2 regions of the Pantoea sp. PA1 genome follow, and region 1 is predicted to be linked to the other one. Evidence: predicted binding sites of a transcription regulator. Region 1 holds the regulator's gene; the other holds the start of a gene.

Evidence for each region. Region 1 encodes LexA, which represses DNA repair genes until DNA is damaged. Its sites were predicted from a motif close to TNCTGTATGTACATACAGNA; they were not measured.
Region 2: the regulator LexA is predicted to act here: its motif matches at 1,371-1,390, upstream of AC1V0D_RS04590 (metal-dependent hydrolase).

The regions. Positions count from the first base shown of each region.
Region 1 is NZ_JBXGEE010000002.1:33,129-36,544, forward strand. Features, by position in the region: gene plsB (glycerol-3-phosphate 1-O-acyltransferase PlsB) at 1-412, opposite strand, end outside; gene AC1V0D_RS10955 (diacylglycerol kinase) at 540-908, shown strand; gene lexA (transcriptional repressor LexA) at 1,014-1,628, shown strand; gene dinF (MATE family efflux transporter DinF) at 1,729-3,051, shown strand; gene zur (zinc uptake transcriptional repressor Zur) at 3,094-3,416, opposite strand, start outside.
Region 2 is NZ_JBXGEE010000001.1:930,907-934,322, forward strand. Features, by position in the region: gene AC1V0D_RS04585 (L-cystine transporter) at 1-607, opposite strand, end outside; gene AC1V0D_RS04590 (metal-dependent hydrolase) at 759-1,349, opposite strand; gene kduD (2-dehydro-3-deoxy-D-gluconate 5-dehydrogenase KduD) at 1,488-2,249, opposite strand; gene kduI (5-dehydro-4-deoxy-D-glucuronate isomerase) at 2,266-3,102, opposite strand; gene hxpB (hexitol phosphatase HxpB) at 3,277-3,416, opposite strand, start outside.

The DNA.
Region 1 (3,416 bases):
GAACTTCACGTCCCGGTGCGCGGCCAAACATCACGGTGACGGGCAGCATCTGAATATCCAGCGTGGGATTATTGCGATGCAGGTCCAGGTAATCGTGGAAAATTTTCACCGATTCCACGCTGGGTACAAAATAGGGGAAGACGCGCGGGCCATCGTGGATAAAGACGTGGCGAGGCAGCAGGGAACCATCAATCTCCAGTGGAGAGAGCGGATCGGGCAGATGATGCCGCAGACACTGCGCGCGCAAAGTCAGTAAGTCAGCCTTCGAATCGTAAGGCAAAACATACATAATAGGTCGGGTCGGATCCAGACCATGTTCAGACACGGGATCGGCCGGAATGGCCTTACTCTTTACCAGAAACGAGAGTGGTAAATTAAGCAATTTATAATAAAGTTTACGCCAACCTGACATAGACAACATGAAGCCTCTTGTTAGCAAAGCGCCGCAAGCATACCAGAAAGTGCAGCGAAGATCTGTGGTGGTGCCAAATGCACGCAGCCCAGACATTGACGTCAATCCGATAAAAGGGTTCCCACACATGGCAAATAATGCCACCGGACTTATCAGAATAGTAAAAGCCGCCGGTTACTCCTGGCAGGGGCTGCGTGCCGCGTGGCAACATGAAGCGGCGTTTCGTCAGGAAGCCCTGGCTGCGCTGGCGGCGATCATTATCGCGTGCTGGCTGGACGTTGATGTGATCTCGCGCATCCTTATGATTGGGTCGGTGGTGCTGGTGGTCATCGTCGAAATCCTCAATAGCGCCATTGAAGCGGTGGTCGATCGCATCGGTCAGGAGCATCATCCGCTCGCGGGCCGGGCAAAAGATATGGGTTCGGCAGCGGTACTGCTGGCTATCTTACTGGCCCTGTTTGTCTGGATCGCGCTGCTCTGGACACATTTGCGATAAACCTTCCATAACGCGGCTCAGGCCGCGTTTTCCCTGACAATCGGTTTTCATTTCGCCAATACCTGTATATACTCACAGCGACTGTATAAACAACCAGGGGGCGGGATGAAAGCATTAACCAGCAGGCAGCAGCAGGTCTATGACCTGATTCGCGACCATATTACTTCAACAGGCATGCCGCCTACGCGTGCCGAGATTGCCGCGCAGCTGGGTTTCCGCTCGCCAAACGCGGCAGAAGAGCATCTGAAAGCGCTGGCGCGCAAAGGCGTCATTGAGATTGTCTCCGGCGCATCGCGCGGCATCCGTCTGCTAATGGAAGAAGAAGCCTCAGAAGGCATACCGCTGATTGGCCGGGTTGCTGCCGGTGAGCCCATCATGGCGCAGGAACATATCGAGACGCATTACAAAGTCGATCCGGGCCTGTTCAAACCTTCGGCGGATTTCCTGCTGCGCGTCAGCGGAATGTCGATGAAAGATATCGGGATTATGGACGGCGACCTGCTCGCGGTGCATAAAACGCAGGATGTGCGCAATGGCCAGGTCGTGGTGGCCCGCATTGACGATGAAGTGACGGTGAAACGCTGGAAAAAGCAGGGTGCTATCGTGCATCTGCTGCCTGAAAACAGCGACTTCGACCCGATTGTTGTCGATACGCGTGCCCAGTCGCTGACCGTGGAAGGTCTGGCGGTGGGTGTCGTACGCAACGGCGAATGGCTCTGATTCTGACGCCTGCGTGCATTCGCCTTTTCTGGTGCTATTCTGTCTGCCCTGATTTTGTCGCTGCCGCCTCTGCGCAGCGACACTGAGCACGGAATGGCGAATGCGCTTTATCACGGCAACCGATAAAAATCTCTGGCGGCTCGCGCTGCCCATGATCCTGTCAAATATCACCGTTCCCTTACTGGGCGTGGTCGATACGGCAGTGATTGGTCATCTCGACAGCCCGGTCTATCTTGGCGGGGTCGCGGTCGGGACGACCGTCACCAGCTTCCTCTTTATGCTGCTGCTTTTCCTTCGCATGAGCACCACGGGCCTGACGGCACAGGCCTTCGGGGCAGGCGACAAAACGGCGCTGGCACGCGCCCTGATCCAGCCGCTGATCATGGCGTTGCTGGCGGGTCTGCTGTTTGTCGCGCTGCGTTACCCCATTATTCAGCTGGCTACCCATCTGGTTGGCGGCGATCCTCTGGTACTGGCACAGGCCGGACTGTTTATTCAGATCCGCTGGCTCAGTGCGCCTGCCACGCTGGCGAACCTGGTGATTCTGGGCTGGCTGCTGGGCGTGCAGTATGCGCGTGCGCCGGTGATCCTGCTGGTGGTGGGGAACCTGGTGAATATCGTGCTCGACCTCTGGCTGGTCATGGGGCTGCACTGGGGCGTTGCGGGGGCAGCCACCGCCACGGCACTGGCGGAATATATCACGCTGGGCGTCGGCGGCATGATGGTCTGGCGGGTTCTGAAGCTGCGCGGCATTCCATTCAGCCTGCTGAAACAGAGCTGGCGCGGTGACAGCGCCCGGCTGCTGCGCCTCAACCGGGATATTATGCTGCGCTCTCTTATGCTGCAGCTCTGTTTCGCCTCGCTGACCGTGCTGGGCGCCAGGCTGGGGCCGGAGGTGGTCGCGGTGAACGCCGTATTACTGATGTTCATTACCTTTACCGCCTACGCGCTCGATGGTTTTGCCTATGCCGTCGAAGCGTTTGCAGGTGAAGCGCATGGCGCAAAAGATGGCAGCAAACTGCTGCGCGTCTGGCGCTCTGCCTGCCGACAGGCGGCGGCGGTGGCGCTCTTCTTCTCGCTGGTTTATGCCTTTACCGGCCCGCAGATCGTGATGCTGCTGACCTCTCTGCAGACAGTGCAGCAGGCGGCCGACCGCTATCTGGTCTGGCAGGTGATTATGCCGCTGATCGGCGTCTGGTGTTATCTGCTGGATGGGATGTTTATCGGCGCAACGCGCGGACGTGAGATGCGTAACAGCATGGTGGTGGCAGCCGCAGGCTATTTTCTGACGCTGCTGAGCGTGCCGGTGCTGGGCAATCACGGTTTGTGGCTGGCGGTAACGGTTTTCCTGGCGCTGCGCGGCCTCTCACTGTGGCTCATCTGGCGCAGGCACTGGCGTCAGCACAGCTGGTTTGCGGCCTGAGCAGGCAGAACGTTTTTAGTCCGATAGTGATTGTTCCGCCGCTTATCCCCGTCGTCCGCGCTTTTTACCCTCATCCTGATGGTCATGTCCGCAGTTTTCGTGCTGCGTACAGGCGTCTGCTTCCGCGCAGTTTTCGCATAAGCCATGGGCTTCGATCACGCTGTGACGCAGGGCAAACTGCGCTTCACCCGCCAGCGTGGCGATAATCTTTTCCACGCCCTGCGCCTGCTTCTCGGTGACGGCGGCGCAGCGGTCACAGACCAGCATGACCGACGTATGAGCCGGCGCCTCAAAATGGTGACACATCACATAGCTGTTGTTGGACTCCACCCGATGCACAAAACCCTGCTCCAGCAGGAAGTCGA
Region 2 (3,416 bases), on a different contig from region 1:
GCAGAGCGGCCATCCCCAGGAAGGCGGCAAAAATGACCACGCTGATGATGGAGGTCGGACTGGCACCGGTCAGATCGGCAAACGGATTTTTCGGGATAAAGGAGAGCACCAGCTGAGGCACGCTCAGGTCGGAGACCTTGCCGACATAGTTGCTCTGGATCGCACTCAGGCGTGCGGTTTCCTGGACACCCTGCACCAGACCCTCCGCGCTGAGGCCAAACAGACCGGTCACGAAGACGCCGACCAGCGCAGAAATCGCGGTGGTAAAGAGCAGTACGCCAATGGTCAGTACGCTGATTTTTCCCAGCGACGAGGCGTTATGCAGACGGGCGACCGCACTCAGAATCGAAACGAACACCAGCGGCATGACGACCATCTGCAGCAGCTGGACATAACCATTGCCAACGATGTTAAACCAGCTGATCGACGTTTTGACCACGGCGCTGTTTTCACCGTAGATCAGCTGCAGCACCAGGCCGAACAGCACACCGATCACCAGACCGATCAACACTTTCTTCGACAGGCTCCAGCTATGGCGGCTGAAGCGGGAGAGTAATACCAGCAGCACCACGAAGGCCGCGATATTAAGCGTAAGAGGAAGGTCCATACCGAAACTCCAGAGTAATGCGGCCTGTCGTCCGGGAGAGGCCGCATAATGTTAATCACGAATTAAGACAGCAGGAATGGTAACAGCAGCCGGAGAGGCTGCCTTATATCCAAATGGCATGGTTTATAACTAACTGTTGATTTTTGCGGGTTTATTGCGCGGTATGACTGGAAATTAACCGTCCGACCCCATTCTGCAGCGTATCGAACAGCTGGGTCGGCCAGCCGTTTGCACCAAAGGAAGGCATTCCCACCGGAAACCAGAGCGCATAGCCCACCAGACCCAGACACAATACCCGCTCAAGCTGATTGCCTTTCTGGCTGCGCAGAATCGGCAGGCGGAAGCGCCAGCGGCAGGGCCACAGCAGTGGCACCCCGGCAGGCGTCAGCATATCGGCCACAATATGGCTGAGGTAGCCCAGGGTCAGACCCTGCAGGACATCAGGCGGTATGGGTGACGACTTGGGCAGGTTAATCTGAAAAAGCCATAAACCGGCGGCCACCGCCAGCAGGCTGTGGGTAAAGCCCCGGTGACCAAAAGCGCGCGCAATCGGCTGTGAGAGCCAGCGCAGCCGCTGTCCCAGCAGGGATTTAGGGTGATCGATGTCGGGCAACAGACATGTCAGCAGGGCTGAGGGAACGAGATGCCACCAGTCGGCCTGCGCCAGGACCGGGGTCAGCTCCGCACGTTTGGCAAAAATAGCGCTGGCAATGGCAAAAATGATGTGGCCTTCGCCCGTCATGATAGAACCTGGATGCTAAGAAACTGTCGATGCATCCAGTATAGGGATTTATCCAGTAAATGAGAACATGTGACGCTGTAACTAACAGTGAATTTTTTTACAGGGCGAGCCGCGGCATGTCACGGCTCACCCCGTCTTCTAGCGGGCCAGCCAGCCGCCATCAACCGCCAGCGTGTAACCATTAATATAGTCTGCTGCAGACGAAGCCAGAAAGACCACCGGCCCCATCATGTCATCCGGCACGCCCCAGCGGCCTGCCGGAATACGGTCAAGGATCTCAGCGCTGCGCGCCGCATCTTTGCGCAGGGGTTCGGTATTATCGGTCGCCATGTAGCCCGGCGCGATAGCATTAACATTGATGCCATGCCGTCCCCACTCGTTAGCCATCAGACGGGTTAAGCCCATGACAGCGCTTTTTGAGGCGGTGTAAGAGGGAACGCGAATGCCTCCCTGAAACGAGAGCATGGACGCAATATTAATGATTTTGCCGCCGCTTCCCTGCGCGATAAACCGCTGCGCGACCTGCTGTGAGAGGAAAAACACCGTCTTGCAGTTGATGTTCATCACATCATCCCAGTCCTGCACGCTGAATTTCAGGGCATCCTCACGACGGATAATCCCGGCATTGTTGACCAGGATATCCACTCTGCCCGCCGCGGCGACCGCCTTTTCCGCGACCTGCGGGATGACCTCAGGAGACATCAGATCGGCTGAGACGGACCAGAAGCGGCGGCCAAGTGCTTCCACTTTATGCTGCGTGTCAGCCGGTTCGATGCGGTTGATGCCCACAATGTCGCAGCCAGCCTGCGCCAGCCCCAGTGCCATCCCCTGGCCAAGCCCGGTATTACAGCCGGTCACGATGGCGACTTTGCCTGTTAAATCAAATCTGTTCAGTACCATTCGGCTTGTCCTCCGCTTAACGCAGTTCGCTAATTCTGACCGCGTCCATATCATCAAAGACCTGATTCTCACCCACCATTCCCCAGATAAAGGCGTAACGCTGGGTACCGACACCCGCGTGTATCGACCAGCTGGGAGAGATCACCGCCTGCTCGTTATGGACCAGCAGATGACGGGTTTGCTGCGGCTCTCCCATCATATGGAAGACGGCGTGATCTTCGCTCATGTCGAAATAGAAATAGACTTCCATGCGGCGTTCGTGGGTGTGACAGGGCATGGTGTTCCAGAGACTGCCCTCATGCAGCCTGGTCAGGCCCATCGTGAGCTGACAGGTAGGCAACACGTCGGGCACGATAAATTTGTGTATGGTGCGGCGATTAGCGCTTGCCGCATCGCCCAGTGTGGCGTTGACCGCCTCCTGCAGCGTGATCTTTCTGTCCGGAAAGGTGGTGTGCGCCGGTGCGCTGTTGAAATAAAATTTTGCGGGCTGCGATGCGTCGAGGCTGCGAAACAGCAGATCGCGCGCCCCTTTGCCGATATAGAGCGCCTCTTCGTGACCGATTTCCCACGTTTTGCCATCCACCTCCACCAGACCCGGGCCGCCAATATTGATCATGCCCAGTTCACGGCGTTCGAGAAACCAGGCGACGCCCAGCTGTTTGCCCATCTCATCCCCCATCGTGACCGGCTGATTCACCGGCATGACGCCGCCCGTAATGATGCGGTCAATATGGCTGTAGGTCAGGGTGTAGTGATCGGCGGTAAATATCTTTTCAATCAGAAATGCCTGGCGCAGTGCGTCAGTATCGAGTTGTTTAGCGTGATCGCTGTGAATGCTCTGGCGAATGTCCATCTCGTGCCCCTCTGGAGTCAGGTTATTCATCCCCCGATCAGGGGACGATGTGGGCATCTTAGGCAGGGTGAGACAGTGATTCAATAAAAATGAAACGCTGTTTTAATTTTTTGAGATTCAGATCAACCGCAGAACGCCTGAGCAAAAAAAAGCCCGCTTAAAGCGGGCGGGGGGTCAGCCTTTCAGATGGGTCGGGCTAAGCTGCGTCAGGGTGTCCAGCCGGACATCCGCCAGCGCCCAGCGGGGATCGTCGCGGTGCTCAGCGGCAGGTACCACAATCGACCGCATGCGGGCCGCTTTAGTGGCGATCATGC